Regions from separate parts of the Devosia sp. P3_B2 genome, predicted to be linked through region 1. Evidence: predicted binding sites of a transcription regulator. Region 1 holds the regulator's gene; each other region holds the start of a gene.
What was found. The regulator LexA, encoded in region 1, represses DNA repair genes until DNA is damaged. The targets are predictions, from matches to a motif close to TGTTCNNNNTGTGTTCNG.
Positions count from the first base shown of each region.

Region 2: the regulator LexA is predicted to act here: its motif matches at 4,559-4,576, upstream of radA (DNA repair protein RadA).
Region 3: the regulator LexA is predicted to act here: its motif matches at 4,334-4,351, upstream of AC1DV8_RS00080 (ImuA family protein).
Region 4: the regulator LexA is predicted to act here: its motif matches at 5,065-5,082, upstream of dinB (DNA polymerase IV).

Region 1 covers NZ_JBFUGO010000010.1:20,993-28,645, forward strand. The annotation lists gene AC1DV8_RS14965 (SMP-30/gluconolactonase/LRE family protein) at 1-320, opposite strand, end outside; gene AC1DV8_RS14970 (2-dehydro-3-deoxy-6-phosphogalactonate aldolase) at 317-928, opposite strand; gene AC1DV8_RS14975 (2-dehydro-3-deoxygalactonokinase) at 935-1,840, opposite strand; gene lexA (transcriptional repressor LexA) at 2,113-2,835, opposite strand; gene AC1DV8_RS14985 (hypothetical protein) at 3,121-3,675, shown strand; gene AC1DV8_RS14990 (sensor histidine kinase) at 3,731-5,101, opposite strand; gene AC1DV8_RS14995 (response regulator) at 5,101-5,772, opposite strand; gene AC1DV8_RS15000 (ABC transporter substrate-binding protein) at 5,862-6,926, shown strand; gene AC1DV8_RS15005 (Bug family tripartite tricarboxylate transporter substrate binding protein) at 7,136-7,653, shown strand, end outside.
Region 2 covers NZ_JBFUGO010000009.1:19,305-26,957, reverse strand. The annotation lists gene alr (alanine racemase) at 1-354, shown strand, start outside; gene AC1DV8_RS13995 (SDR family NAD(P)-dependent oxidoreductase) at 361-1,131, opposite strand; gene AC1DV8_RS13990 (hypothetical protein) at 1,213-1,773, opposite strand; gene AC1DV8_RS13985 (FAD-dependent monooxygenase) at 1,905-3,404, opposite strand; gene AC1DV8_RS13980 (2'-5' RNA ligase family protein) at 3,733-4,377, shown strand; gene radA (DNA repair protein RadA) at 4,626-6,014, shown strand; gene AC1DV8_RS13970 (CvpA family protein) at 6,139-6,789, shown strand; gene purF (amidophosphoribosyltransferase) at 6,881-7,653, shown strand, end outside.
Region 3 covers NZ_JBFUGO010000001.1:14,258-21,910, forward strand. The annotation lists gene AC1DV8_RS00070 (error-prone DNA polymerase) at 1-1,855, opposite strand, end outside; gene AC1DV8_RS00075 (Y-family DNA polymerase) at 1,852-3,567, opposite strand; gene AC1DV8_RS00080 (ImuA family protein) at 3,452-4,309, opposite strand; gene AC1DV8_RS00085 (tellurite resistance TerB family protein) at 4,485-4,916, shown strand; gene AC1DV8_RS00090 (hypothetical protein) at 4,963-5,532, opposite strand; gene ppa (inorganic diphosphatase) at 5,658-6,191, shown strand; gene AC1DV8_RS00100 (chloramphenicol phosphotransferase CPT family protein) at 6,377-6,988, shown strand; gene AC1DV8_RS00105 (SMP-30/gluconolactonase/LRE family protein) at 7,025-7,653, opposite strand, start outside.
Region 4 covers NZ_JBFUGO010000001.1:24,625-32,277, reverse strand. The annotation lists gene AC1DV8_RS00160 (sodium-translocating pyrophosphatase) at 1-213, shown strand, start outside; gene AC1DV8_RS00155 (hypothetical protein) at 268-1,014, opposite strand; gene AC1DV8_RS00150 (YciI family protein) at 1,225-1,611, opposite strand; gene AC1DV8_RS00145 (polysaccharide deacetylase family protein) at 1,696-2,520, opposite strand; gene AC1DV8_RS00140 (NAD(P)-binding oxidoreductase) at 2,599-3,249, shown strand; gene AC1DV8_RS00135 (phosphotransferase family protein) at 3,249-3,995, shown strand; gene AC1DV8_RS00130 (NAD(P)-dependent alcohol dehydrogenase) at 3,999-4,964, opposite strand; gene dinB (DNA polymerase IV) at 5,105-6,349, shown strand; gene AC1DV8_RS00120 (RNA polymerase sigma factor) at 6,354-7,049, opposite strand; gene AC1DV8_RS00115 (lysophospholipase) at 7,166-7,653, opposite strand, start outside.

The sequences.
Region 1 (7,653 bases):
TCGACGCGGCTGTCATTGGTCCGGTTGGTCGGAATGTCCTCCTCGATCTCGGCGATCACCGTGCTCGTGTCGGAGGCAAAATCATAGCGGAGCAGGGCGCCCGACTGCACGATGCCGAGTGTGTCCTTGTCGATCACGGCGCCGGCGCTGACCGTGTCCTTGAAGGTAATGCGGTCGACGATGTGGCCGTCGGTGCCGGCGCTCAGCATGGTCTGGTTGAGGATATCGAACCAGAACAGGCGTTCGAGCAGCGGGTTCCAGAACGGGCCTTCGCCCAGCTCGCAGCGGCTATCGACGAACAGTTCGGCCTTCGAGTTCATCGTGGTCTTCCCTGATCATAGGCGGCGACGGCGGTGGTGGCGCGCGATGCCACATCGGCGGCCGACATGCCGGGCTTGAAAATGTAGGTGCCGAGCCCGAAGCCGGCGCAGCCGGCCGCAAAGTACTCGGCGAAATTGTCGGGGTTGGCGCCTCCGACGGCGTAGAGCGGGATAGCCGGCGGCAGCACCGCCTTCATCGCCTTGATGCCCTTGGGGCCAAGCACTTCGGCGGGGAAGAACTTCAGGCCCGTGGCGCCGGAGCGGATGGCGGTGAACGCGTCGGTGGGCGAGAACACGCCCGGATACGAGGTCATGCCGCGCTCGATGGTGGCGCCGATGACCGCCGGGTTGGTGTCCGGCGACACAACGAACCGGCCGCCCGCATCGGCGACCGCGTCGACATCGGCGCGGTTCAGCACCGTGCCCGCACCGACCAGGGCGCGACTGTCGAAGGCCTTGGCGACGTCTTCGATCGAGCGCAGCGCTTCGGGCGAATTGAGTGGGACCTCGATCATGGTGATGCCGGCGAGCACGAGGGCGTCGCAAACTTCGAGGGTTTCGGGAGGCGTGATGCCGCGAAGGATCGCGATGATGTGGCGGTGGTCCATGAACTTCTATGCCTGTCTTGCTGCCTTGAGTCCGGCGAGGGTGGCGTCGGTCGCATCGACGATGCGGGTCCGGGCGCCGAGCCGTTCAAAGCCCATCTGGTACAACCCGCAAAGGCCGACACTGCCGACCAGCGGAATCTCCGCCTCGCCGATCCAGTCGCGCTGGCCCCCGATCTCGGCGCCGATCAACAGGCCCGAGAGGAAACCGGCACACCATGCCGGGCTGCGGCCCGACAGCAGGGAGCCGGCGCGGACCTTGAACAGCGTCGCGGTCAAGCGCTGGGGCCGCTCGAGCCCTTGGTCGAGACCGGCAGCGAAGCCGACATCGCGATCCTCGCCCTCGAGCTCGCCACCGAGCGAATGGCGCAGCACCGAGTGGGTGCGCAGCAGCTCGAATATCTCGCCGGTCATGGCGCTGGAGAAGCGTTCCAGCTTGGTGCCGGAGAGCAGCGCCCACTTGCTGTGGGTGCCTGGCATAACCGCGAGGCCGGAGAAGTTGGGGATCAGTGCCGAGAGCCCAAGCAATTGGGTTTCCTCGCCGCGCATCACGTCCTCCGCACCCAGATCGCGGAGGCAGACGCCGGGCAGGATGCGCGGGTTGTGTGGGCCTGGCATATCGGGCGCAACGGCGCCGGCAGCTATGCGACCGAGTTCGGCGGGGGCGTCGAGATAGGGGGCCTCGATCCAGCCCTGCCGCGCGCCGGCCATGCCGCAGATCAGTACGTCCTCGACGTCATCGGCGACGCCGTTGAGCAGCGAGGTCAGCACATCCGGATATTGCTCGCGGCTGAGACGACCCATGCCGTCCGGCGACGAGCGGGAGAAGGCGATCTCACCGGCGGAATCTATTCCCCATGCCCGCAGATTGGAGGTGCCCCAATCGACGGCGACCCATTCGACCTGTCCTGCCAAAACCCTCTCCCTTGCGCCGCCAGTTTGCCGCGCATCAAGCCATGCCGCTACATCGCAATCGGGAAGGTGGTCCACTCTCCTGGTATGATCGCGAAAGCCGCTCGCAGGCGGCGCTTCAGATCCGATGCGCCACTTGCTGCCAGCGGCGCGGAACGTAACGTCTTTGCCAGCCCGGCCCTAGTGCAATTGTTGACCGCAGCGTCCGGATTCATAAGAAAAAGGGCCGGCTGAGGCAGCCGGCCCGGAGACCCGATTGGCGGCAGGTCAGGAGTTCAGTATTTGCGGAGCAGGCCAACCAGGCGGCCCTGCACCTTCACCCGGTCGGGCGGGAAGATGCGGGTTTCGTAGGCCGGGTTGGCGGCCTCGAGCGCTACCGAGTTGCCGCGACGGCGCAGCCGCTTCAGCGTCGCCTCCTCGTCATCTACGAGGGCGACGACGATCTCACCGGTCGAAGCGGCGTCCTGCTTCTTGATGAGCACGGTGTCGCCATCGAAAATCCCGGCATCGATCATCGAATCGCCGCGCACTTCCAGAGCATAGTGTTCACCCGCACCGAGCATCTCGGGCGGCACCATGATGGAATGGCTATGGGTCTGGATGGCCTCGATCGGAGTGCCGGCGGCGATCCGGCCCATCACCGGGACGGTGACCGCGCGGTAGGCGTCGGCGTTGGCCACCTGAGCCGCTGGGCGTGCCGGCGGGGTCGCGACCCGGCCAAGATTGCCCTCGATGACGCTCGGCTCGAAGCGCGCCTTGCGGCCGCCGAGCGATGGATTCATCGAGTCCGGCAGTTTGATCACCTCGAGCGCCCGGGCCCGGTTGGGCAGGCGCCGGATGAAGCCGCGCTCCTCGAGCGCAGTGATCAGCCGGTGGATGCCCGACTTGCTGCGAAGATCGAGCGCATCCTTCATCTCGTCGAACGACGGTGGGATGCCGGATTCTTTCATCCGCTCGTGGATGAACATCAGAAGTTCGTGTTGCTTGCGCGTCAGCATGGCGGCCCCGTGAGCAGAATCGGAACAAAGACTGAACGTGTTATACGTGTTCCAGTTATGTTCTGCAATCGGACGATGAATATTGCGTTACGATGGCGCCCCTGGCGCGCCGAAAGTGGCCGCGAAATCCTCTCGACGTCGGGGCCTTGCGTTTCGTTGACCTGCTGTCCACCAGGGCATACCGTCGAGAGATTGGCGTGTCGAACCCGCACACCCAACCTTCTCAGCTGGAGCTGTGCTCGTTTCCACGGGCCAGTGAACTGGACTGTTTCTGAGGAGGAAAACATGTCTATGAAATCAAGCCGTTATGCCATATCCGCAATGATTTTGGGGATATTGCTCAGCCCCACCGTGGCGGCCGAAATGACCGATGCGGAATTGGTCGCCAACGCGCTGTCGGCAGCGCCGGTGGCGGTGGGCCAGAATGCCACGGTCGTGAACTTCGATGCTCAGATGCAGATGAAGACGCTCAAGGAGGGAACGAACGGCTTTACCTGCATGCCGGACAACCTGGCTTCGCCCACCAATGATCCAATATGCGTCGACGCCGGAGGCATGGCGTGGTTGACGGCATATAGCGAGAAGAAGGACCCACCCGAGGGCGTGGTCGGTTTCGGCTACATGCTGCAGGGCGAGTCGGCGCCCGACAACATGGATCCGTTCGCGACGGCGCCGCCCGCCGGCCACGAGTGGATGGTCGACGGGCCGCACGTCATGATCTTCAACGTCGCAGACGAGATGCTGGCCGGCTATCCCAAGGAAGAGCATCCCGACCACACCCAGCCCTATGTGATGTGGCCCAACACTCCCTATGCCCACCTGATGATCCCCGTGCACTGACTACGGGATACACTGGCGCGTGCCGGCGCATCGGTCGACGCGCGCCACCGCCGGATTATTGCGGCTCGGCGGGTAGGGTAAGCTGCACGCTGAAGCCTTTGCCAGGCTGCGATGCGACCGTCAGTTCGCCACCGAGCAGACCCGCGATCTCTTCGACTATGGGCAGCCCGAGGCCAGCTCCGGGCTTGTCGCTGTTACCGCGGCTGAAGCGCTTGCGCACTGCCGCCAACTGCTCGGCGGCGACGCCCTTGCCGGTGTCGGCTACCTGCAGCAGCACCACGCGGTCCCCTGTGGCGACGCGAACCGTCGCTTCGGCGTCGGGTCCAGCATAGGCGATGGCGTTCTCGATGAGGTTGCTCAGCAGTTCACCGAGCAGCATCGGGTCGCCGCGGACCAGCGCCGGTCCTTCGCCCTCGAGGCCAAGATCGATGTCGGCGGCATGGGCGCGGACGACATAGTCGCCTGTGCGCTCCCGGGCGAGCTCGAACAGATCGACAACCTGGAACTGCAGCCGATCGGACGCAGCCTCGTCGATCCTGGCGAGGAGCAGCAGTTGCGCGAGGACGCGCTCGGCGTGCACCACCGCGGCGTCGGCGGTGCGGGCCGCCTCCCGTGCCGCGGCAGGGCTATCGGCGCGGAGCGCCAGCGCCAACTGAGTGCGGATGATGGTGAGCGGCGTGCGGAGCTGATGGCTGGCATTGCCGGTGAAATGGCGCAGGGCATCGAGAGCTGACGACAGCCGCGTCATGAACGAGTTGATCGTGTCGACTAGGCCCTGCACCTCGCGGGGAACCTCCTGTTCGATGGGGCTGAGGTCATCGAGGGCCCGCCGCGAGATGGCATCGCGGAGGCGGTAGAGCGGGGCGAGCGAGAAACCGACGGCCAGCCAGAGGATCACCGCGGCGGAGAGGATGAGCAGCGCAAGGCGAATGGCAGAGCGGAGGAGCAGGGTCTGGGTCAACTGCGTGCGGGCGATGGTGGTCTCGGCGACGGTGACCGTGAACGGGATGGCGCTGACGCCGGAGGATGCCGCGCGTCGCAGCACCGCCACGCGGATCGGCTCACCACGGAAGCTGGCGTCCGAATAGGCGATGTCGGCCGTCGCTGCATCAGAGGTCGGCAGGGTCTGGTAGCCCGTGATGAAGCCCTCCGGACCGTCGACGCGGTAGAAAACCCGGTCCTGCGCCGCCGAAGTCAGCATCTCCAACGCGACATAGGGTACGTCGACCTCGAGCTCGCCATCCTCGGTGACGATCACCCGCTCGGCGATGGCGAGGACGGAGCCGGCGAGGACGCGGTCTGAGAGTGAGGTTGCGGTGTCCCTAGCCTCGCGCCAGGTATCGACCACCGCGAGCGTGGCGACGGCAATTAGCGCAACCATCAGCCACAGCAGCAGACGCCGGCGCAGCGAGTAGGGGCGCACCATCAGTCGGCGATCCGATCGAGGTAATAGCCGAGGCCGCGGGCGACCCGCACGGTGAGCGCATAGGGAGCGAGGCGGCGGCGCAGGCGCGAGATGTACTGTTCCACGGCGTTCTCGCTGAGGTCATCGTCGAAGGCGGCCAGCGATTCAATGATCGATTGCTTGGCGACCACCTTGCCGGCCTTGCGCAGCAGGGTCTCAAGCACGCTGAGTTCGCGCGCCGGCATGTCGAGGGTCTGCCCAAACGCCGAGAGGGTGCGCGACACGGTGTCGAGCTCGATGCTGCCGAAGGCGATGCTCGAGTTGTGCAGCCCGGCTTGCCGGCGCAGCAGCACGCGGATGCGCGCTTCCAGCTCGGACACTTCGAACGGCTTGGTCATGTAATCGTCGGCACCGAGGTCGAGGCCGCGCACCCGCTCGTCGAGGGCGCCGCGAGCGGTGAGGATCAGTACGGAGGAGGCGTTGCGACGGGCCCGCATGCGGCGCAGGACGTCGAGCCCGTCCATTTCGGGCAGGCTGAGGTCGAGCACGACGAGATCGAATGTTTCCGTCGACAGCACGGCATCGGCGGAGATGCCGTCATGAACGACATCCACCGCGTAGCCGGCGACCCGCAGGACGACGGCAAGGCCGTCGGCCAGGGTCCGGTTGTCTTCGACCACCATGATGCGCATCATTGGCTCCCCGACCGCACGGTAGTTTGACGGCGCGGCGTTGCCCATAGCCCTTGTGGAGCGGGCAGGGGAGCGGGCATGGTCCGGAAATGCTCCGACTTCTCGCCATTCTCGTCCTCGTCGCAACGCCCACCTTCGCCCAGGAGGCGAAGGTCTATCCGGCGCTCGACGATGCGGTCGGCAACCGGACTGTCACGGTCTACTCGTCGCTCGACGAGCCGCTGGCGCGGCCGATGATCGCGGCGTTCCAGGCCGCCAACCGCGACATCGCAGTGGCCTATGAGGACCTGCAGACCGTCGACATCTACGATCGCGTGGTGGCCGAGACCGATGCCGGTGCGCCCACCGCAGATTTCGCGTTCTCCTCGTCGATGGACCTGCAGGTCAAGCTCGCGAACGACGGTTATGCGCAGGAGAGCAGCCTGCCGCTGTCAGCCAGTTGGCCGCGCTGGGCCAACTGGCGCAACACGGCCTACGCGCTGACCTATGAGCCGGCTGTGTTCATCTACCACAAGCCGAGCTTTGCCGGATCGAAGCCACCCTCGACGCGGGCGGAGCTGATCCAGTACCTCAAGGCCAATGCGGACACGATCCACGGCCGGATCGGCACTTACGACATCGAGCGATCCGGCGTCGGCTTCATGTTCTTTTCGCGCGACCAGGAGCAGTATTCCGACCTCTGGACGCTTGTCGGGGCCATGGGCGCGGCCGGCGTAAAACTCTACTCGACCACCTCGGCGATCGTTGATCGCGTGGCCGATGGCCGGTTCGTCTTCGGCTACAACATTCTTGGCTCCTACGCCGCCGAGGCCGCGGCGCGAAACCCCGATCTCGGCATCATCCTCCCCGCCGACTACACCATCGTCACCTCCCGCATCGGGCTGGTGCCGAAGGCCGCGGCCAACCCCGATCTCGGCCGCCGCTACCTGGCGTTCTTCATGTCGGCCGAGGGGCAGACGATCATGGCGCAGCAGCTGCAGATCGCCGCGCTCAACCCCAACGTCACCGGCGACAACACCGCCAATGCCATGCAGCAGGCGCTCGGCAACCAGTTGCGGCCCGTGCCGGTGAGCCCCGGGCTGATGGTCTATCTCGACCAGGTGAAACGCGCCCGGCTGATCCGGCGCTGGAACGACGCGCTCAGCATCCAATAGGCCGCGACAGGTTCGCGACAGCTTCGTGTGGTCTGGTCCACGCTAGCCGAGGCGTAAGAGCGCCCGGCTGAGGAGTCTGGGAGGACCCCGCAGTTTTGATCAGCGCTGCCGCAACCGCGCGGCAGCCCGCGGTGTTTCATCGCGGGGCATTCCCCCCAGGTTGAGATAACGCCGGTCGGCAACGCTTCGACCGCAATGGAGGACAACAAATGAAGCATCTCGTAGCGACTGCCCTGCTGGCCGGCGCCCTGGCGCTGCCCACAGCGGCGTTTGCCGCCGACTACTCGATCATGGCGCCTGCCGCGCCTGGCGGCGGCTGGGACCAGACCGCCCGCTCGATGCAGGAGGCGATGACTGCCGAAGGCATCTCCGGCAACGTCCAGGTTACCAATGTGCCCGGCGCCGGCGGCACCATCGGGCTGGCTCAGTTCGTGCAGGAAGCCAATGGCAATCCGTCAAAGCTGATCGTCGGCGGCTACGTGATGGTCGGCGCCATCCTTACCAACAAGGCGCCGGTGACGCTCGATGCGGTGACCCCCATCGCGCGGCTGACCGGCGAGTACGAAGTGATCGTGGTGCCGGCAGCGTCCGATATCCAGACGCTGGCCGATCTTGTCGCCAAGCTGAAAGCCGATCCGGGCGCGGTGTCGTGGGCCGGTGGTTCGGCCGGTGGCACCGACCACATCACGGCGGGCTTGTTCGCCAAGACCGTCGGCGTTGATCCGAA
Region 2 (7,653 bases), on a different contig from region 1:
TATGGCGCGCTGCAGACCATGTCGCGCGACAGCCGCCTCGCCATCGTGGCGCTGGGCTATGCCGATGGCTTCTTCCGCTCGCTCAGCTCATCCAACAATCACCGCGGCACGCATGTGGTGATCCGCGGCCAGGCCTGCCCCGTAGTCGGCCGCGTCTCGATGGATATGATCGGCGTCGATATCACCGACCTGCCGCAGCCGCCCGCGCCCGGCGAGATGGCTGAAATCATCGGCAAGCAGGTGACGGTGGACGACCACGCCGACGCCGGCAACACCATCGGCTACGAAGTGCTGACCAGCCTCAAGGGGCGCTACACCCGGCAATACACGGAAAGCGCCGCGCCGACGGCGTGATTGCGGCTAGTCGTCCACCACCAAGGCGTTGAGCGGACCTGCCATGATGCCGCCCTCCACCGGCAGGTTGACGCCGGTGATCCAGGACGCATCGGCCGAAGCGAGAAAGGCAACCGCCGCGGCGACGTCTGCCGGCTCGCCGACGCGACCAAGCGGGTACATGCGCGCGAGCTTTCCGAGGTCTTCCTCCCGGCCGATCCAGTTGCGGGTGCGGATGGTACCTGGTGAGACCACGTTGAAGCGCAGTCCGTGCCGCCCGTAGCGGACGGCGAGGTTCTTGGTCAGGATCTCCAGCCCTGCCTTGGCGGCGGAGTAGGCGTATCCGCCGACGGCGACGTTGCCGTTGATCGATCCGATCGTGACGACGTTGCTTCCTGGCCCGGCCGCGATCAGGCTCGGCAGGGCCGCGCGGATGCAGCGGACCACTCCGGTCAGGTTCACGTCCATCTTGCGGTCCCAGAGCTCGTCGGCGATCTCGCCAAACACCGGCTCGTCCCAGTCGCCGCCGGCGGTGTTGACCAGCACGTTGAGATGACCGAGCCGCGCGACGGCGTCAGCGAACGACGCCTCGACGGATGCAGTGTCGGTCACATCGCAGGTCGTAGCGAATGCCCTGCCGCCGGTCGCCACGATCTCCCCGGCGACCTCCTCGGCCGCTATTGCGTCGATGTCCGAGACCGCGATCGATCCGCCTTCGGCCGCCAGGCGGAGCGCAATCGCGCGGCCGATGCCGTGCCCTGCACCGGTGATATAGATCGCCTGCCGATCGAACCGCATTCGATGGTCCCCTGGTCCTCGTATCGACGGGCACCTTAACGGGTGTCGCTCGTTGCAGACCAAGCGAAAATCCGGGCGGCACTACGCTGGACGCGCAGCGCCCTCGGCCTGATCGGTCTCGACGACGCGAATATCGGCCGCGCGAAGCTTCTCGAGCACCTGCACCTGCCCGATCAGCGGCCAGGTGTCGAAACCCAGCAGTTCCAGCGGTCGCCACAGGGAGACGCCGCCGGCGATGGCGAGGCTCTCGCTCACGACCAGGCGGATGTACTCGGGCAGGAACGACATATAGCCGACGGTCGTCGAGAGCAGCACGCAGACGGCCAGCAGCACGAGGCCGATGCGCAGGGCCTCGAACCCCGAGCGACGCAGCATCTTGAGCTGCCACCGGCTCTCCTCGATCTGCTCGTCGCAATATCCCCGGATGGCCAGCCGGACGCTCTCGCCATCCGCGGGGCCAGGCATGGCGAGGGTTACTCTTGGTGGCGGATCGTGCCGGCGGAGGCCGAGATCCTCGACTTCCTCGATCAGCCACTGGATGCCCGGGATTCGAGAGTATCTCCCCTCGTATGGCGCTATCGCCGGCGCCTCGAAGAGGTCGGCCTGCCGCCTGAGCCGCACGGAGATATCTGGAGAATCCATCCGCACCACCATTGATCACGGCGAAGCGTAGGTCGGCGACCTTGTGGGGAGGTTTCGGCGAACGGCGTAAATTCAAGCGAGTTTGGTCGGCGCCGACGGGGTAAGTCCAGCCCCGTCGGCGCCTGCTGCATCTAGCCGACGGGCGGGCCGAACCAGGTCGTGAGCGCCTCGGCAAGGCCTTGCCGGCCTCCCTCGCCCACCCAGGCGACGTAGCCATCGGGCCGAACCAGCACGGCGGTGGGAGCGCTGACCGCCCCAAGCACCGGCAACTCCCACGTCCCCGAGTAACTGGCGTCGACCAGTTGGACCCGATCGGCCCATGGCGTGATGTCCAGGTCGCCGGGCGTGCCGAAGTTCAGGAGTGCTGGCCTCGCGCCATGCAGCAGGCTGAACATGCGCCGCGGCCCGTCGGCGGTGACGATATCGAGGTCGGGCACGCGACGGCCGAGCAGGGGATGGCCCTCGCCGAGGTCGTAGTGAATCCCCAGCCCCGTCAGCATTCCGGCGAAGCGCAGCCGCGGCTCCTCCATGCCGAGCAGTTCGGCCATGGTGTCACGCACCGCCTTCGTCCGATCGTCCTCACGGCGCAGCGCGACCGAGGCCATGGTGTGCTGCAGCACGCGTGCACCCACCGGGTGACGTTCGGCGTGATAGGTGTCGAGCAGGGTTTCGGGCGAGGTCGCCTTGATCACCTGGGCCAGCTTCCATCCGAGATTGAGCGCATCCTGCACGCCGGTCTGGAGACCCTGTCCACCATCGGGCGGATGAATGTGCGCGGCATCGCCCGCGACCAATACCCGTCCCTTCCGGTAGGAAGCGGCCTGCCGGGCCGCATCGGTGAACCGGCTGATCGAGGTGGGACTGTGGATCCCGTAATCGGTGCCATAGACGGCAATGAGCGCCTCCTTGAGATCGCCCAGGGTCGGCTCACCCGCCTCCCCCAGCTGCCGCTCGGTCACCATGACGCCGACCGGCCCTTCATCCGCATAGACGATCTTTCCATCGCGGATCTGGTAGTTCACCCGGCCGATGGAGTGGAGGCCGATGGCATCGCGGCGGATGCCCCATTCCGGCGGCAGCTCGGCAAGCTCGGCCTGCGCAATCAGATTGCTGACGGTGGGATCCGATCCGGGGAATTCGATGCCCGCCGCCTTGCGCACGACACTGCGCCCGCCGTCGCAGCCCACGAGATAATCCGCCCGCAGCGACCGGCCATCGCTGAGCGCGACGTCCACGCCGGTGTCGTCCTGCGTGCAGCCGGTCACCTCGACGCCGCGATAGCTCGTCACCGCCAGCTCGGCGACCCAGCCGCCGAGGATCCGCTCGATGTGCTTCTGCCAAAGCCCGAGCGTGTAGGGGTGGCGCGTCGGGAAGCCGCTGATGTCGAGCATGACCCCGGCAAACCCGGTCACCTGCACCTTCTGTCCCTCGGCGAGGAACCGCTCGACAATGCCGCGCTGATCCAGCACCTCGAGTGTCCGGGCGTGCAGCCCCCCTGCCCGCGAACCAAGCACATCCTGGTCCAGGCGCCGCTCGACGATGGCGACATCGACGCCGGCCAGCGCCAGTTCACCCGCCAGCATCATCCCCGTCGGACCGCCTCCGGCGATTACCGCTGCGTGCTGTGTCATCCCTCGCTCCTGTTGCTTTGGCCAAGGGCTGCGGAACTTACGCAGAAGTCGACGATTGCCAACGCTTGAACTGAACTCATTTCACCCCAGATAAGGATTACCGGGCCGGCTGCGTTCGCCCGATGAACTCGCGCATGAGCGAGGCGGCAGATCGGGCGCCACGACGTAAGCCTCCCTCACCAACGAGGGATGACGTCGCGAAAGCGCCGAGGTCGGAAATCCGTGCAGGAGCAGCACGGCGGGCATCAAGGCCTATGTTCCTGTTTTGTTCTTGACTCGCGTTTTGCCTCAATGGTTCCCTGCTTCTCCCTAAACGGAGGACCATGAGATGACCGATCTGCCGCAGCTGTCGATGTTTGCCAGCGAAACCCGGCCGTTCAAATCCATCAAGGTGCCACCGCGGCAGGGCCGCGACCCGGTGTTTTTCGCTGTGTTGGTGGGCGGCAGGCTGCGGCCGGCGCTGCAGGCCATCGTCACCGACCAGCAGCGGCTGCACGGCATCTCGGCCGGGCTGCTGCCGGCGACGACGCTTCACATTTCGCTGGTCGGCGTCGGCTTCTACCAGGAGCTGTCGGGCCCGGATCTCGCGACCGCAATGTCGACCGGCGACTCGATCGGCTTCACGCCGTTCGACATCGCCTTGACCAAATTGATGAGCTTCAAACGCCGCGTCGGCGCGCCACCGATGGTGCTGACGCCCGGATCAGATACGCCACTGGTCGACCTGTCACGCCTGCTGCGCTGGGGCATGCTTGAGCGCGGCTTCGAGGCCCGCTCGGACCCGAGCGAGGCCTTCCACCTCACCCTCCTGTACGACCGCGTCAGCGCCCCCGAAACGGTGCTCGAACACCCGCCAACCCTGCGCGTCGAGGGCTTCGCGCTGGTGCGGAGCTTCTATGGACAAGGCCGATATGAGGTAATCGGAGAGTGGCCAAGGGCCGACCGCGACACGGCAACGGTTGCTCGCCCCTGATCACTCCCGATTCCTCGACCGGCACCACAGGTGCCGAACACTCGATGCGGCACCTCCCCCTCTGACGGGGGAGGATGGCTGGAGGTGAGCGGCGCCACGACGCCGAGATTTTTGAAGATCGCGACCCCGCTCGACCACCGCGCATCCGGAAGCCGCTGGCTGTCGGATGTCTCGGCACCATCGTTCACTCTTCGTTCTTGCCTTCGCGCCGATACTCCGCTACCTCTCATCGCCTATCGGGGCATCTCATGGCGCGTACCAAAACCTCCTATGTCTGCCAGGCCTGCGGCGCGGCAACCACACGCTGGCAGGGGCGGTGCGAAGCGTGCGGCGAGTGGAACACCATCGTCGAGGAGATCGTCGATTCCGGTGTCGGCGCCGGGCCGAAATCGGCAGTTGCCGGCGGGCGCCCGATTGCGCTGCTGCCGCTGGCCGGTGAAACCGAGACGGCGGCACGCGTCGTCACCGGCATCGGTGAGCTCGATCGGGTCACCGGCGGCGGCTTCGTGATGGGCTCCGCGGTCCTCGTTGGTGGCGACCCGGGCATCGGCAAATCCACGCTGCTGCTGCAGGCTGCCGCGGCGATGGCCGAGCGCGGCCGGCGCGTCGTCTACGTCTCTGGCGAAGAAGCAGTGGCGCAGATTCGGCTCCGCGCGCAGCGGCTAGGGCTGGGCGATCGCGAAGTGCTGCTGGCGTCCGAAACCAATGTCGAGATCATCCTCGCCACGCTGCAGAACGGCCCTGCCCCCGACCTCGTAATCATCGATTCGATCCAGACGCTGTGGACCGACCGGGTCGAGAGCGCGCCCGGCACGGTCACGCAGGTGCGCACCTCGGCGCAGGCGCTGACGCGCTTTGCCAAGAAATCCGGCGCCGCCGTCGTGCTGGTCGGCCATGTCACCAAAGACGGGCAGATCGCCGGTCCGCGCGTCGTCGAGCACCTGGTCGACGCGGTGCTGTATTTCGAGGGCGATGCCAGCCACACCTTCCGCATCCTGCGCGGCATGAAGAATCGCTACGGCGCTACCGACGAGATCGGGGTGTTCGAGATGTCGACGCTTGGCCTGCGCGAAGTCGCCAACCCGTCCGCCCTATTCCTCGACCAGCGCGACAAGGACGCGGCAGGCTCCGCAGTGTTCGCCGGCATGGAGGGGACGCGCCCGGTGCTGTGCGAAATCCAGGCGCTGGTCTCGCCCTCGCCGCTCGGCACACCACGCCGTGCCGTCATCGGCTGGGACTCGTCGCGGCTGTCGATGGTGCTCGCCGTTCTCGAAACGCGCTGCGGTGTGCGGATCGGCGCCAACGATATCTATCTCAATGTCGCGGGCGGGCTGAAGATCAACGAAACCGCGGCTGACCTTGCGGTGGCGGCGGCGCTGATTTCCTCGCTCACCGGCTCGCCCCTGCCCTCGAGCAATGTCTATTTCGGCGAGATCTCGCTGGCCGGCGGCGTGCGGCCGGTGGCGCATGCGGCGCAGCGGCTGCGCGAGGCGCAAAAGCTCGGGTTTCAAGGCGCGGTGACCGGCCGGCTGGGCAAGGGCGACGTGCCCAACGGCATCGCCGTGGGCGAATATGCCGAGCTTGCCGAGCTCATCGGACGCATCGCCGCTCGCGGCCAGAAGCAGGCGGCGGAGTAGCGGTTTGGCCACGCTTCCTGCTTTCCGTGAAGATCGGCTATGCGGCGCTTCCTCGACGCTTGGCTTTGCCACGATTAGCGGTTACACGGGATTTTGAAGCGGGTCGCACGGGCGGATTTTCTACATGTTGACTGCATTTGACGTCGGCATCGGCGTTCTCGTCCTGATCTCGGCGATCCTGGCTACGGCCCGTGGCTTCACGCGGGAAGTGCTGTCGCTCGCCACCTGGGCGGGCTCCGCGGCCATCGCCGCCTATGCCTATTTCAACCACAAGGAAATCGCGCGCGGCTACATCGCCGAGCCGATCGTGGCCGACATCGTGACGGTGCTCGGCACCTTCATCGTGGCGCTGATCATCCTCCATCTCATCACCATGCGGATCGCCGATTTCGTCGTCGACAGCCGTATCGGGCCGCTCGATCGCACGCTGGGCTTCATCTTCGGCGTCGCCCGCGGCGTGCTGATCGCGGTCATCGTGGTGATCTTCGGGCTGTGGCTGATGCCGTCGAACCTGCCGTCCTGGGCGGCCGAATCGCGCTCGCTCCCGATCCTCAAGAATTTCGGCGATAGCCTCATCAGCCTGTTGCCGCCCGACCTCGAAAAGCAGGTCACCGATATCCTGCAGCGTGGCGCCGGCGGCGGCACAGGCGATGACACCTCGCCCGACGATGTGCCGACGCCCGATGCCGACGTGCCCAATGAAGAGGGCACGGATCAGCTGGAAAACGACGCGCCGCTCGAGCCGCCCGCCGATGGGGCTGCGACCAACACCTGATGAATTTCGGGTGAGCGCATTGCATATCTGTGACCGGGGCCGCATTTGCGGTCCCGTCTTCTTTGGCCCGCTCTGAACCCGAGGTGCCCACTTGACCCAAAACGCCAAGCCGATCGCGGAATGGGACCATGATACGCTACGCGAGGAGTGCGGCGTGTTCGGCATCCTCGGCCATCCGGAAGCCGCCACGCTTACCGCGCTCGGGCTCCATGCCCTGCAGCATCGCGGCCAGGAAGCAGCTGGTATCGTCAGCTTCGACGGCAAGCAGTTCCACTCCGAACGCCAGTTGGGCCTCGTCGGCGATCACTTCACCGATCCCGCGACCGTCGGCCGCCTCCCCGGCCACCTTGCCATGGGTCATGTGCGCTACTCGACCACCGGCGAAACGATCCTCCGCAACGTGCAGCCGCTATTCGCCGAACTGGAAGTCGGCGGCATCGCCATCGCCCATAACGGCAACTTCACCAACGGCCTGACGCTGCGCCGCCAGCTGATCGCGCAGGGCGCTATCTGCCAGTCGACCTCGGACACGGAGGTGGTACTCCACCTCATTGCCCGTTCGAAGAAGGCCGCCTCGTCCGACCGCTTCGTCGATGCGCTGATGCACCTCGAAGGCGCCTTCTCGCTTGTCGCTATGACCCGCACCAAGCTGATCGGGGCTCGCGATGCCAACGGCATCCGCCCGCTGGTCCTCGGCGATCTCGACGGCAAGCCGATCTTTGCGTCCGAGACCTGCGCGCTCGATATCATCGGCGCCAAGTTCGTGCGCGATGTCGAGAACGGCGAGGTGGTGATCTGCGAAATCCAGCCGGATGGCCGCATCACCATCGACTCGGTGAAGCCGTTCGCGCCCAAGCCCGAGCG
Region 3 (7,653 bases), on a different contig from region 1:
TCGCCACCTCGATGACGAGGTCGTAGAACTCTACCGGCTTCAGCCGTGGCAGCATCGACATCTGCGCCCGGCTTTCGATCTGGAACACGCCGATGGTGTCGGCGCGGTGGGTCATCCGGTAGACCGGCGCCTTGACCACATCGTCGACTTCCTCGGCCATCAGCAGCGGCAGCGTGACATCGCGATCGTAGTGCTGGTGCAGCAACTCGAACGAGCGGCGCAGGCAGGTGAGCATGCCCAGCGCCAGGATATCGACCTTGAGGATGCCGAGCGCGTCGATATCGTCCTTGTCCCACTCGACGATGGTGCGGCTCTCCATCGCCGTTTTCGAAATCGGCACCAGGCTCTCTAGGGAATCGCGGGTGATGACGAAGCCGCCGACATGCTGGCTGAGGTGGCGGGGGAACGATTTCAGTACCGGGACCACGTTGAACATCTGCGTCAGGGTCGGATCGTCGGGATCGAGCCCAAGCATCTTGATGCCCTTGAGGTCGGCGGCGTTGCCCCAGCCCCAATGCAGCTGGTTGAGCGCGCCGATGGTATCGTCGGAAATCCCGAATACCTTGGCGGTCTCGCGGATGGCGCTCTTGGAGCGATAGGAGATGACGGTCGCCGTCAGCCCGGTCCGCTCACCACCGTACTTGCTGTAGACATACTGCATCACCTCTTCGCGCCGCTCGTGCTCGAAATCGACGTCGATATCCGGTGGTTCGTCGCGTTCGGTTGAGAGGAAGCGGCCGAACACCAGCTTGACCTTGGTGGGGTCGACTTCGGTCACTCCCAGGCAATAGCAGACTGCTGAATTGGCGGCCGAGCCGCGCCCCTGGCAGAGGATTTTCAGCTTATGCCGGGCGTAGCGGACAACGTCTTCGACAGTGAGGAAGTAGGATGCGTAGCCTTTGTAGGCGATAAGGCAAAGTTCGCTCCAAAGACTGCGTTTGACCGTATCGGGAACCCCTTCGGGATAGCGATCGCGCGCGCCTTCCCAGGTCAGGCGCTCCAGTGTCTCCTGTGCCGTCTCGCCGTTGCCGATGGTTTCAGTCGGATAGTTGTACTTCAGCTGGTCGAGGCTGAAGCCGATGCGGTTCAGCAGCAGCTGCGTTTGCGCGATGGCATCGGGATGCTCAGAGAACAGCCGGGTCATTTCGGTCGGCGGCTTCAGGTGTCGCTCGGCATTCTGCTGCAGCCGGCGCCCGGCGGTCTCGAGCGTCAGGTGCTCGCGGATGCAGGTCACCACGTCCTGCACGATCTTGCGGTTGGGCTCGTGGTAGAGCACATCATTGACGGCCAGCATCGGTACGCTGGCGTCTGCTGCCATCGCGGCCAGCCGGTTGAGTCTGGCCCGGTCGGTGCCCTTGAAGGTTGCCGCTGCAGCCAGCCAGATATTGCCCGGGCTGAGCTTTGCCAGCCGCTCGAGCACGACGCCGGAATGCTCCCAGCGCGTCTCGTCGCAATGGAGGATCAGCAACTGGCCTTCGATGAAGTCTTCGAGGTCGGAGAAGCGGATGACGCACTTGCCCTTCTCGCTCTCCTTCCCGAGGTTGCCGCGGCTCAGCAGGCGGCAAAGCCGGCCATAGGCCTCACGGTCAGAGGGATAGGCGACGATATCGGGAGTATCATCGGCAAAGCAGAGCCGGACACCGACGACGTAGCGGAAGTCGGGTGCCTTGTCCTTGAGGTCGCGGTGGGCCACGTAGCCGCGCACCACGCCGGCAAAGCTGTTGCGATCGCAGATCCCGACGCCACTCAGACCCAGCGCGATGGCGGCCGAGACCAGCTCCTCCGGATGCGAGCCGCTTCTCAGGAACGAGAAGTTGGACGTCACCATCAGTTCGGCATAGCTGGGGCGGGTCATGCGAAGAACCCGTGCATGAACCAGCGCGGCGCTTCGGCGGCGCCATAGAGCCCGATGCGGAAGATCCAGAACCGCCGGCCGCCGTCATCCTCGATGACGTAGTAGTCGCGGACGGTGGTCAGCGGGTCGAACGCCGCGAGCGCGGAAACGTGTTCCGGCTCCTTTGGCTTCTGTTTGTCCGACTTGGGGTCGTCGCGCGGGTCGCGCTTCTTGCTGCCCCGCTCTGGCGGTTCCAGCACCTCAAGATTCTTGCCCGAACGCCACCACTCGGCCTCGATCCGCTCCGGCCCCGATGCCTTGAGGATGCGGTAGGCGATGCGCCGCCAGATGATCCGCATCGGCGGGCCATGCGGCACCTCCGCTATCACGTTGATCGGCTCTGGATTGGGCAGTAGCCGGAGCGGTCTTCGCAGTTCGGGATCAGGAAGAGCTTCCGGATCTTCCTCGGTTTGAGCGATTACAGGCTCCAGCTTCGCTGCCCGCTCGGGGATGTGAGTGTTGACGAACTTCGAGCGAGTGAGTGCCAGGGGGCCGAGCCGGCTCGTCATGCGATCGTATAGTCGGTCGAGGTCTTGCGCCCCGTCGCGCACTTCGAACGCCCCGAGCTGGATGCTCTGCACTTCCGACAACGAACTGGCCGCCAGCCGGATCATGTCGATGCCGAAGCCGGCATCATACTCGCCCTCAAGCCGCTCCGACCGGTGCACGAACAGCTGGGCAATGTGGTTGGGATCTCGCGTCGCCCGGCCGGCATTGATGGTGAGGTTCATCACCTTGTGGTCGACCCGGTAGAGCAGCAGGTGGAAGGTCTGCGCCCCCAGCCCCTCGGACTCGAGGCGCAGGCCGAGCTGGATGGCGAGATCGCGCGCCGTCATCAGCACGTCGTCCATGTAGCCAATGGGTTCGGCGAAGCGGCGCTCGGCATAATATTCGGCGATTGGCAGACGCGGAGTGATCCGTTCTTCGATCCGGCCCAGCGCCTGGTCGAGCCTGAGGATCAGCGATTCCCCGAACCGGGCCTGCAGTGCCCGCCGATCCCGGCCATAGAGCTGCCCGATGGTCTTGAGGCCCATCTGGTTGAGTCCCGAGACCTGCGCCTCTTCGAGCCGCAAGCCGACGATCGGCAGGGTGGCGAGCGCCGCTTCGGTCTCACCCTTGGGAATGACGCTGCCGGGTGAGAAATGCGCCAAGGCCCAGGCCGCCCCAACCGTATCGGCGATGGCGCCAGAGACGGTGAAACCCAGGGTGCGCAGCCGGTTGACCAGCACTTCCAGCATTTTTGCCTCGCCGCCAAACAGGTGGGCGACCCCGGTGATGTCGAGGACCAGGTCACCGTAGGGCGCCGCCGCCGAGTGAACGGCGACAATTGGGCTGGCGTTGGAGTGCCAATCGGCAAAATCGGCGAAGACCTGCTCGATATAGGCCCGGTCGATCTCGCGGACCTCGAGTTCCGGCACCAGCGCGCGAGCGTCCGACAGGTTCTGTCCGGATGTCAGGTTTGCCTTCGCCGCCGCGGCATCCACCGCGGCGAGACGCATGGCGCCCTTCTGCTTCTCCCACAGGGCCAGCGGGCGGGTCGAGCGGGCGAGTGCCGGATCAGCCCGCCTGAGACAGTCGGTCGCCCAGCGTGGCAACGACAGGGCGAGATGGCGGCGCCGTTCGGTGAACAGCAGCTCCGGTGCGGTATTCGGGTTCGACTGAAACGAAACCATTTTCTGTCCAGTCCACAAGCATGTTCTTGCCTTCGGCTCGTTGCGTCTTGTCGCCGAGCCGGCCTTTTTCGATCTCGATCTGGAAGCGGGGCGGGCCGGGTGCGCGCGGATCGAACGCCACCTCACCGCTCATTGCCGGCGAAACCCGCCAGCGCAGTTTTGCTGCGCTCGCCTCGCGTCCCCGGCCGTAGCGGATGAGGAACGCCGAGGTACCGGCCGCAGCTGCACGGAGGCTCAATCGGCGCGACACGGTGAAATCGAGTGCCTTGGGGTGACTTGCGAGATCGGCGATGACCCCGGCGACCGCACGGCAGGCAATTGCTTCCTCCATTGCCCAGAGCAGCTCGGTTACGCTCTCGATCCGGCCGATCACCAACCGCGCCGGATCGATGCCGAACTGCTGCAGCCCCGCGCCATAAGGCAGCCCCAGTTCCTGGCCTTCACCTACCAGCTGCAGGTAGAGGATCGCCTGCCGTTCGGTGGTCAGCAGCTGCCGGGCGAGCCCGAAGGCGAAGCCCAGCGCGGCGCCGCTCTGGCGCTGCTCGTCGGCAAACACCTCGTGCAGCAGTCCATTGGGTGCGACGAGCACCTCCAGTGGATCGGCAAGCTCCTGCTCGTCATTGGCAGCCTTTCCCAGCCCCTCCGCCACCATCGCTGCGCCTTTCGCCAGCAGCGGGCGCTTTTCCAGGGCGGCGATTTTCAGTCGTAGGGCGTCGAGATCGTGGCGTGCGAGGCCCGGCATCTGAGCCTCCCTGTTGTCAGTAATTAGAACAAATAGGGAACACCAGAGTCCGGTCGAGAGTCAAGCAGAAGAGTCAGCACACGCCGTGCTCACATCCTCGCGCTGCGGCATGCGGGCACTTTCGCGATTGGGCGGGAGTGCCTATCTTCCGTCGACCCACCCAAGGACTCCTCCCATGTTCGATGCGCTGCGCTCCATCTTCCAGAGACCCGATGCCACTGTGCTCAGCATGGAGCCGAAACTGGCGGTGGCGGCGTTGCTGGTGCATCTGGCGGCGATCGACGGCAGTGTCAGCGAGGCCGAGCGGCAGGCGCTCGAGGGTACGCTGATGGATTACTACGGGCTCGGCGAGGACGAGGTGCGCAAGCTGATCGTCGAGGCGACCAAGCGGGACCAGGAATCGGTGGATTTCTACCGCTTCACTTCGGCGCTGAGTTCACTGGACGATAGCGAGAAGATCGAGATCATCCGGATGATGTGGCAGGTGGTGTTCGCCGACAAGCGCAACCACGAGCTCGAGGACAACATGGTATGGCGCATCGCCGAACTGATCGGGGTGTCGTCGCGCGACCGCACGGTGCTGCGCAACCAGATGGCGCGGGCTTGAACCAGCTCAAAGGACGTTGCCGGGCAGACGCGTTGGTGCGGGGCGCTTAGCGCTTCCAGGCTTCGAACTTGCCGACATATTCGGGCTCGCTCTTCTCGCAGTCGAAATCCTTTGCCTTCTCGTCGGCGGTTTTGCGGGCGAGGGCGTTGGCGTCGGGGTTGGCGAGGGCGTCGATATAGGCGATGTGGCAGGTGGCGCCCGGGGTGACTTTGGTGACGACCAGCACCTGGCCCTCGGGTTTGCCCTCTTCACCCTGGGTGAAGAAGCGGAGGATGGTGGCGAAGGGCTTGAAGTAGCCCTCGGCGTTGGAGACGCGCCACTCGATCTTGTCGCCCAGGTGGTTGAATGGGTTGAGGGTCTGCTCGGCGGCCTTCTCGGTGGTGGAGGTGAGGCCGTAGGAGACGAACATCCGCAGGTCGCCCTCGGTGACCATGACCGGGATGCCCTTGAGGCCGAGGCAAGCCCACATGGTGCCGAAGTCATCGGACTCGATCACCGTGCAGTCGATGTTGAGGTTGAGGTCGGTGTAGCTCGATTCGATCTGCTGGGCGCTGGCCGAGCCGGCCCAGCCGATGCAAGCGACATAAAGCGCACTGGCGAAAATGCGTCCGATCACGGCAATACCTCCTCAATACGTCTTGAACACCGCTGGGCTTCGCATGCCACCCGCGCATTCGTATGCCTTGCAATCATGGCCTCGGATAGGCCACAACCCGCCGAAATAGACCTAAGGCAGACCCAATGAACATCGACGCGATCCCGATCGGCAAGAATCCCCCCGACGACCTCAACGTGATCATCGAGGTGCCGCTGGGCGGCGAGCCGATCAAGTACGAGATCGACAAGGCCTCGGGGGCGCTGTTCGTCGACCGGTTCCTCTATACGCCGATGCGCTATCCGGGGAATTACGGCTTCGTGCCGCATACGCTTTGCGGCGACGGCGATCCGCTCGACGTGATCGTGATGAACTCGCGGCCGCTGGTGCCGGGTGCGGTGGTGCGCTGCCGGCCGTTCGGCATCCTGTTCATGGAAGACGATGGCGGCACCGACGAGAAGATCCTCGCCGTGCCGGTGTCGAAGCTGACCAAGATGTATGACGGGATCAACGACATCACCGACATGCAGCCGATCCAGCTGGAGCGGGTGAAGCACTTTTTCACCCACTACAAGGATCTCGAGCCCGGCAAGTGGGCCAAGATCGAAAAGCTCGGCGGCGTCGATGATGCGCGGCGGGTGATTCTCGAATCGATCGAGCGGGCCAAGGCGGCGAAGTAGTGCCGGCGGGTGCGCTGGTAGGCCCGATTGGGCCGCCCCTTGAAACTGTGAAACCGGGTTCACATATATCGGTCAACGGTTGGATCGGGGCGCTGTCCCTCCCGGCGACATGATCCCAGCCTACGAAAGGCGCTCCCCTAACGGGTTGAGCGCCTTTCTCTTTTCAGCGTGTCGAAGGGTGAGCGATGAGCGGACGGATCGTCATTCTCAACGGGGTGCCGAGGGCGGGAAAATCCTCGATCGCGCGGGCGGTGATGGCGCTGGTGCCGGGGCGGTGGGTGAACCTCGGCGTCGATGCGATGAACGATGCGCTGCCCAAGGACATGCTGCCTGGGATCGGCTTGCGGCCGGGCGGGGAGCGGGCGGAGCTGGAGCCGATGGTGGTGCGGCTCTATGCCGAGCTCTACGACGAGATCGCGGAGCGGGCACTGGCTGGTGGCGATGTGGTGGTCGATGTCGGGCACCATGACGGCTATTCGCGGCCGCTTGGCATACTGGCCGCATCGGCGCGGCGGCTTGCCGGGCTGCCGGTGCTGTTCGTCGGGGTGCGCTGTCCGATCGAAATGATCATGGCACGGCGGAATGCCCATCCGCAGCACGGGTTCGGCCTCTATGTGGCGGGCGAAGGCGTGCCGGAGGCGGTGCGGCGCTGGCAGGGTGCGGTGCATGTGCCGGGGATCTACGATCTTGAGGTCGATACCGGGGTGATGACGCCGGAGCAGTGTGCGGCGGCGATCGCCTCGGCACTTCTGGCGCCGCCGCAGCCGAGTGCCTTCGAGCGGCTCGCAACACTCTAGCGTCAGTGCGGGCTGACCCCCAAAACCAGCTAAGGACTACGGATAACCCGCATGCGGGACGTCGACGCGGGCGCTGAAGACGCGGCCGGTGGGCTTGGTGACATCGACAGTGCCGGTCCATTCATTGGCGACCATGTAGAGCGTCCGGCCATCGGGGCCACCGAGCATGACGGCAAAGCACATGCGGTCGAGCTCGAACTTCTCGACGATCTCGCCGCCATCGCGGACGCGCAGCACGGTGGGTCCGGTCGAGGTCCAGATGGCGCCTTCGGCATCGGCGCAGATGCCGTCATTGCCGTACTCGCCGATATTGGCCCATAGCCTGCGATTGCTGAGGCTGCCGTCCTCGGCGATGTCGAAGGCGCTGAGGTTGCCGTTGAACGACTCGGCGCAGACCAACGTCCTGCCGTCGGCGAGAATGGCCATACCGTTGGGGAAGGCGAGGCCCTCGGCCACCTTGCGACTGGTGCCGTCGGGCGAGACCAGTGCGATGAAGCCGGGGCGGAATTCGCCGCCGGGGAAGTCGAAATCGACATTGTTGACGTAGATGTGGCCGCTGGGGTGCACGGTAATTTCGTTGCAGCCGCGGTCCGACAGGCTCGACAGGTCGGCGAAACGCGTGAAGCTGCCGTCGGGCTGCCGCACCTTCAGATCGTTATCTGCGG
Region 4 (7,653 bases), on a different contig from region 1:
GCCAAGAAGAGCTTCGAAGACGGCTTCACCGACAGCCACGGCGTCAAGCACTTCAAAGGCTCCGACGCCCACAAAGCCTCCGTCACCGGCGACACCGTCGGCGACCCCTACAAGGACACGGCTGGTCCCGCAGTGAACCCGATGATCAAGATCACCAACATCGTGGCGCTACTGCTGCTGGCCGTGCTGGCGCATATGGGTGGGGTGGCTTAGGCCTCACTGCAGATACAAAATGCAGAAGGCCCGGGGAGACCCGGGCCTTCTCCTTCAGTCGCTGCCTTTTGAGGCTGCCGTGATCGAAGAGTAAGGCGACTCTCCGTCTGGCCAGTCCGCCTCGCGATGCGCTTTCGCTTGCTCCGGAAGGTATCGATCCAGCACCGCGAGATACAACACCTCGTGCAGAGCGAGCGGGCCATGACAGCGGATGATCCTGCCGCCCTCGCTGTCCTGCGCGGATTGATAGTAGGCCACACCGATAAGAGTGCGGCTTAGCAAGTCAGCGCCCTCCCCCAATTGCCACAGTCCGCCGCCGCTCAGCCCCTCATATGACGAGGGCGCTGGGAACCTCTCGTGGTGGAAAATACGAAAGTCCAAACAGTCGCAGCCATGCTTAACCTCAAAGGCCTCGATCCGGCCGACACCGTTGATCGCGCCATGTTCCATTTTCGAGGAACTGCCGACGACGCCTAAGGATTTCGACATCTCGGAAATCGTGCCTGTGACAAACACGAGCTCGGCGGGAGACCTGCTGCGCCCTTGTTGTTGTAGTTCAGCGCGGACTCGTGAGTTGAAGAAGGCATTCGTGGCTGCGAACCTGTTTTCGATGTCTACTGGCAACCGAATGAATGCTAGGTCCGGTCCGTCAGCACCAAAGGGCGGTGAACCGACCGTAGTGATCTCAAGTTGATCGCCGCGGCAGCTAATTGCCTCATATGTACGACCCTGTTTGAATCGCATGATCCCAACCTCGGGAAGTATCTTCAGGGTCTCCGCGACATGTGCCGCCGTCGCCACGCCTCGAATTCCATGAAAATCTACTAAGGTGCCAGACCCAGCCGACCGCGACGACGGGCCTGAACCCGACCTATCAAGGGCGACGAATCCGACGGCGTGGGCATGAACCACAGAGTGAATGTCTGCACGGCGATCCATGTGTGCCCCTCGAAAGCCTCAGGTGTTACTTCTACATAGTCGGCACCAGACACTCACTGGGCCTGCTCATCGCTACTCCACCCCCGGCCGCCCCTGCCCCGTCACACTATCCACCTGCTCCAGCACCGGCCGCACCTCGACGCTCGCGACCCGCATGATCGGGCTCGTCTTCGCCAGCGCGATCGCCTCGTCGATATCATCAGCCTCGATCATGAAGAACCCGCCCAGGTGCTCCTTGGCCTCGACGAACGGCCCGTCGGTGCGCGAGAACTTCCCCGCCCGCTGCCGCACCGTCACCGCCGTCCCCGGCGCCTCCAGCGGCTGCGCGAGGATCAGCTTGCCGCTGTTCCTCAGGCCCCAGTCGAACGCGATCGAGTCGTCGGCCAGCTGCCGGCCCTCGGCCTCACTCAGCGCCCCGATCGCCACACTGTCGATATAGACGAGACAAACGAACTTCATTTTTCGATCCCTCCGGATTTACGAGGCTAGTCGAACCCGCGCCCGCTAATTCGACATCGCGAATCCGCATCGAAGAAAATCGATCTACCGGCCCCGCATCTGCTCGCGGAACCCGCGCATCCCCACCAGCTCCAGCCCGAGCTCGGCATACATCGGCTCCACCGCGCCCGAACGGAACAGCTCGTACTCGGCGAGCCGCAGCGGCGCGTCGTCCGAGATCATCGCGATGTCGCCCGGCTTGGTGAAGTGGAACGCGCCCCAGTTGAGCCCCGGCCGCGTGCCATCGAGTATCTCGCGATAGTCCGCCGCCGTCGGGCTGAGATTGCCGAACGGCGTCGACACCACCCCGTCAAACACCGGGTTGCCCCGGCCTTGAGCCCGCTCCGTCGCGCGGTTCAGCGCCGCCGAAGGCTCCACCCAGCTATCCGTTGGTCCCGGCAGGAAAACCGGCAACCGGTAGTCCGCCCCCAACCGCTCGTAGATCTCGACGAACTCCGGCAGCCACACCGTTCCCATATGCGCATCGAGATGCGTCACATCGATGCCCGCGTCGAGCGCCGCATCGATCTGCGCCCGGAGCTCGCGCTCCACCGCCGCGGGATCAGCGCCCCGAGTGTCCGCCACCCGGCGCGGCATGAAACCCTCGGCGTCGCACATGCCGTTATCGGCCGTGCCCGTCATCGGCCGCCAGCGAAAGCGGTCGAACTCGGCGGTCAGCGTCAGGTGCACCCCGATATCGAGCTCGGGGTTCTCCCGCGCGAGCTGCGCCATATGCGGAAACCACGGGCAAGGCACCATCACCGAGCCGCAAGTGACCACGCCCTGCTCGCAAAGCTCGACGAACGCCATGTTGGCGCTCCAGCTCGCCCCCAGATCGTCGTGGTGCACCACCACCTGCCGTCCAGTCATCGAATCATCTCCCTTACTCCTAGCGAGCTTGCCCTATCGCCTCACCTGCGGCACCCTTTCCGGAACTGAGGTATCCCAATGCGCATCATCGTCATCGGCGGCCACGGCCGCACCGGCATCCTGATCGTTGAAAAGCTCATCGCGGCCAGGCACGCCGTCGTCGCCACTATTCGCAACCCCCGGCACATGGCCGATATGGTGAAGCTCGGCGCCGAAACCGTGCTGCTCGATCTCGATAAATCGCCCTTCGACGATATCGTCTTTGCCATGAAGGATGCCGATGCCGTGGTGTTTGCGGCCGGCTCCGCCGCCGGCGAAAGCAGCGCCCTCGATCGCACGGGCACGCTGCGCACCGTCCGCGCTGCCGAAAAGGCCGGCGTGAAGCGCTACGTCTCGATCTCTTCCATCGGCGCCAGCACCGGGCTTTCCACCCGTTCGATGAACGATGAGATGAAGGACTATTACAAGCAGAAGCGCGCCGCGGCCAAGCACATCACCAGCTCCAGCCTCGATTGGACCATCCTCGAGCCGGGCGAGCTCACCGATGGCGGCGGCACCGGCAAGGTGGTGCTGAGCCAGGAGGCGATCAACGAGGAGTCGGTCCCACGCGAGGACGTCGCCGCGGTGGTGGTCGCCCTGCTCGAAGAGCCCAAGTCGATCGGCAAGGTCTTCCAGCTCACCCGCGGGAAGGACACGATTGCCACCGCCCTTAAGGCCGCGCTCAGCTGATGACCCGCCCCGAAATCGGCCACCTGCTCGGCTCCGGCAAGGTGGCCGAAGCCTTCCACTACGGCGAGCACGTGCTGAAGCTCTATCGTGACCCTGCCGCCCGCGCCGTCGCCTTCAGCGAGGCTGCCATCCTCGCCGTCGTCGCCGATCACGGCCTGCCCACCCCGCAGGTTTTCGAAGCCGGCAAGTTCGCCGGCCGCTGGGGTCTCGTCATGTCCCGCGCCACCGGCGAGCCGCTGGCCAGGCTCGCCGAGGCCGATCCCACGCAGATCCCCGCCGCGCTCGAAGCCATGGTGCAGCTACACCTAGCCATGCACGCCCGCGAGGAAACGCGCCTGACGCCGCTGAAGCCTCGCCTGGCGCACCGCATCGCCCACGTGCCCCAGCTCGACGAAGCGCTGCGCACAAAACTGCTCGCCGACCTGGCCTGCTTGCCCGATGGCAACCGCCTCTGCCACGGCGATTTCCACCCGTTCAACATCATCGGCACGCCCGGCGCCGCCATCATCGTCGATTGGCCCGACGCCACCTCCGGCCCACCCGCCGCCGACGTCGCCCGCTCCTACGTGCTGATGCTGCACGGCGCCGGCCCCGACCTCGCCAACGCCTACCTCGAACGCTACCTCGCCCTCAGCCCCCTCACCGACCCCGAAATCCGCGCCTGGCTCCCCATCGTCGCCGCAGCCCGGCTTTCGGAGAACGTCCCGGAAGAAACCGACCGCCTGCTGGCCCTGGCGGGGGGCTGACAGCTACGGCGCCACCACCAGCTTCCCCAGCGCCCGCCCGTCGCCGATCCGCTGAAACGCCTCTGCAGCCTGTTCCAGCGGATACACCCGCTCCACCGCCGGCACGATCGTCCCCGCTGCCACCAGCGCCCCAAGCTCCGCCAGTTGCCCCACATCCGGCCGGTGCAGCAGCAGCCCCATCTGTTGCCCCTCCGGCTTCGATGTCATCGCCCCGGCCAGCGCCACCGTGAGGATCGTCGACGTCTTCCCGCCCACCATCACGAACCGGCTCCGCGGGCTCAGCGCTCGCCGGTAATGCGCCAGCGGCCGCGCCGCGACCATGTCGAGGATCAGGTCGTATCGCTCCCCCTCAGCCGTGTAGTCCGTCACCGCATAGTCGATCACCCGGTCCGCCCCGACCGATCGCATCAGCTCCGCCTTCTCGGCCCGGTCCACCCCCGTCACCTCGGCCCCGGCCCGCTTGGCCAGCTGGATCGCGAACGTCCCCGCCCCGCCTCCGCCGCCATTGATCAGCACCTTGTCGCCCGGCTGCACCTCGCCCTTCCAGCGCAACCCCTGCCACGCCAAGAGTCCCGCCTGCGGCGTTGCCGCCGCGGCCTCAAAACTCACTCCCGCGGGGATCGCCGCTAGTGCAGCTTCAGGCGCCGCGACATACTCCGCGAACCCGCCCCAGCTCGCCCCGCTGAGATCGCCGAACACCGCATCGCCCACCGCGAACCGCGTTACCCCCTCGCCTGCCGCCTCGACCACACCCGCCACATCCGCCCCAAGGATCGGGTACGGCGGCCGCAGCAGCCCGCCGAGCCGCACCAGGAACGGCTGGCCCCGCAGCAGGTCCCAATCCCAAGAATTGAGCGACGCCGCCTTCACCCGGATCAGCACCTCGCCCGCCTTCGGCACCGGCCGTGCCACCTTCGTCAGCCGCAACTGCTCCGGCATCCCGTAAGCCGAATAGACCACTGCCCGCATCGCACCCTCCAGATCCCCAGCAGCAGACCTAGGCGGCACACCTGTCGATAGCAAGACAAGCCCCCGGCAGCCGCAACTCAGCTTGACAAGCCCCACTCTTCGTTCACTTTATGTTCTCAACGCCGCCACGGAGAACCCGGATGGAGCCCGCCACCATCCTGCATGCCGATCTCGATGCCTTCTACGCCTCGGTCGAGCAGCTGCTGAACCCCGAGCTGCGCGGCAAACCGATCGCCGTCGGCGGTGGCGTAGTGCTCGCTGCCTCGTACGAGGCCAAGGCCTTCGGCGTCCACGGCGGCATGTCCGGCTGGGCCGCGAAGGAACTCTGCCCCGAACTGATCTTCACCGGCGGCCATTTCGAGGAATACCAGCAGCTCGGTGACGCCGCCATCGCCGTGCTCTCCGATTACACCCCGCTGGTCGAACGTATCTCCATCGACGAAGCCTTCGCCGATGTCGCCGGCTGCGAACACCTGTTCGGCTCGCCCGAAACCATCGCCCAGACCATCCGCTCCCGCGTCCGCGCCGAGCTCGGCCTCCCCATCTCCGTCGGCGTCGCGCGGACCAAGCATCTCGCCAAGATCGCCTCGCAGGTCGCCAAGCCCGATGGCCTCGTCGTCGTCGACCCGGTCCGCGAACTCGAATTCCTCCACCATCTGCCGGTCGGGCTGATGTGGGGCGTCGGCCCGGTCACCGAAGGCAAGCTCGAAGACGAGGGCATCCTCACCATCGGCCAGCTCGCCGAAAAGCACGTCGAATGGGTGCAGGCTCTGCTCGGCCGCGCCACCGGCGAAAAGCTCAGCGCCCTGAGCTGGAACCGCGACCCGCGCGCCATCGTCACCAATCAGCGCGCCCGCTCGGCCGGCGCTCAATCCGCCCTCGGCAAAAAACCCTTCATCGAGCGTATCTACCGCCCGACGCTGCACCACCTGGCCGATCGCATCGCCTCGCGGTTGCGGGTCAAATCCTGGCACGGCCACACCATCACCCTGCGCGTCCGCTTCCGCGACATGCGCGCCGTGACCCGATCGGTCACCATCGACAGCCCCATCGCCGCGACGGTCAGCCTCGCTGAGATCGCCGAAGACCTGGTGCGCGTCGTGCAGGCCGATCACCCCGACGAGCGCACCATCACGCTCCTCGCCATCTCGGTCTCGCACCTCGAGCGCAACCCGCTGGTCCAGCTCGAACTGCCGCTCGGCCTCGCCGACGAAGCCCGCCGGCCCGGCACCCGTCGCGGCGCCTCCCGCCTCGTCGCCGATCGCGCCATGGATGCCGTCCGCACTCGCTTCGGCCGCGAAGCCATCGGCTACGGCTCCGCCACGCTCGAACTCGAGCGCTCCATCCCCGACGCCTTCCGCGGCCTCGCCGAAAAGCCGCTGTGACCGGTTAGGCCTGCCTGAGCTTCGCGATCACCCGATCCGCCATGTTGGCGCAGCGCGCGCCGTCGAACGGATAGAGTTCGGCGAACGAGCCGCGCATCTGCTCTTCCAGCACCGCCCGCAACATGCGCCGCGCCCGGTGCAGCCGGGTCTTCACCGTTTCCGGCTTCAGCGTCAGCTGCTCCGCCGTCTCCTCGGTGCTCAGCCCCTCGACATCGCGCAGCACGAACACCGTGCGAAATCCCTCCGGCAAGCCATCGATGGCTGTCTCCAGTATCTGGCGCATTTCTGACCGTGCGGCCTCCGTATCGGCGGGGAGCGGAACCAGCGACAGCGGGAACAGCGACACCAGCCCGGCATCGGCGCTCACCGCCTGGTCCAGCGCTTCTAGATCGCTGTTCCTGCGCCGCCGTCGCAACCGGGACACCGCCTCGTTCAGCGCAATGCGGGTCAGCCAGGTGGAAAAGCTCGCCTCGCCGCGAAAGCTCGCCAGCGCCGTGAACGCCTTCACATAGGTTTCCTGCACCACGTCCTCGGCCTCGCCGTCATTGCGCAGCACGCTGCGCGCGGCCCGGAACAGCCGCTGGTTGTTGCGCTCGATCAGCGTGCGGATCGCGTTCTCGCCACCTTGCCGCGCCAGCTCGACCAGTTCTGCCTCGCTCAGCCCAGCCACGTCGCTCCGCTGCTTCAGCACTGTCAGCATCTCATCCTCCATGCGGCATTGGAGTGTCCGCCTGCGCAAAAGGTTCCCGAACCCTACACCTGAAACGCAAAAGGCCGGAGCATCGCCCCGGCCTCCAACTCAACTGCGGCGCCGCCTCAAGCCCGCGCGTCGATCCAGCCGGTGATGTCGCCCATCACCTCTTCCTTGCCCAGGTCGTTGAGCAGGTCGTGGAAGTGGCCCTCATACAGCTTCAGGGTTTTGTCCTTCGAGCCAGCCGTGTCGTAGAAGAACTGGCTGCCGCTCGGCTTGGTTGCCTTGTCGAGCGTGCCGTGGAGGATCAGCACCGGCAGGGTGATCTGCGGGAACTCCGCCTTCAGCCGCTCGTCGGCCCGCACCATCTCCGCCACGGTCTTGGTCGGCTGCGTCTCATGCGCAATCAGTGGGTCGGCGTTCATCGTCGCCACCACCGCGGGGTCCCGCGAAAAGTCCTCGTTGTTGAGCTTCAGCACCTGGGCATGCGGCGCAATGTGGCTCAGCCCCTTCAGCACGGCGAGGGCAAAGTCCGGCGCCGGCACCTGGTGGGCAAAGCTCTCGCAGATCAGCCCAGCCAGTTCCGACTGATGCTCGAGCGCATAGATGCAAG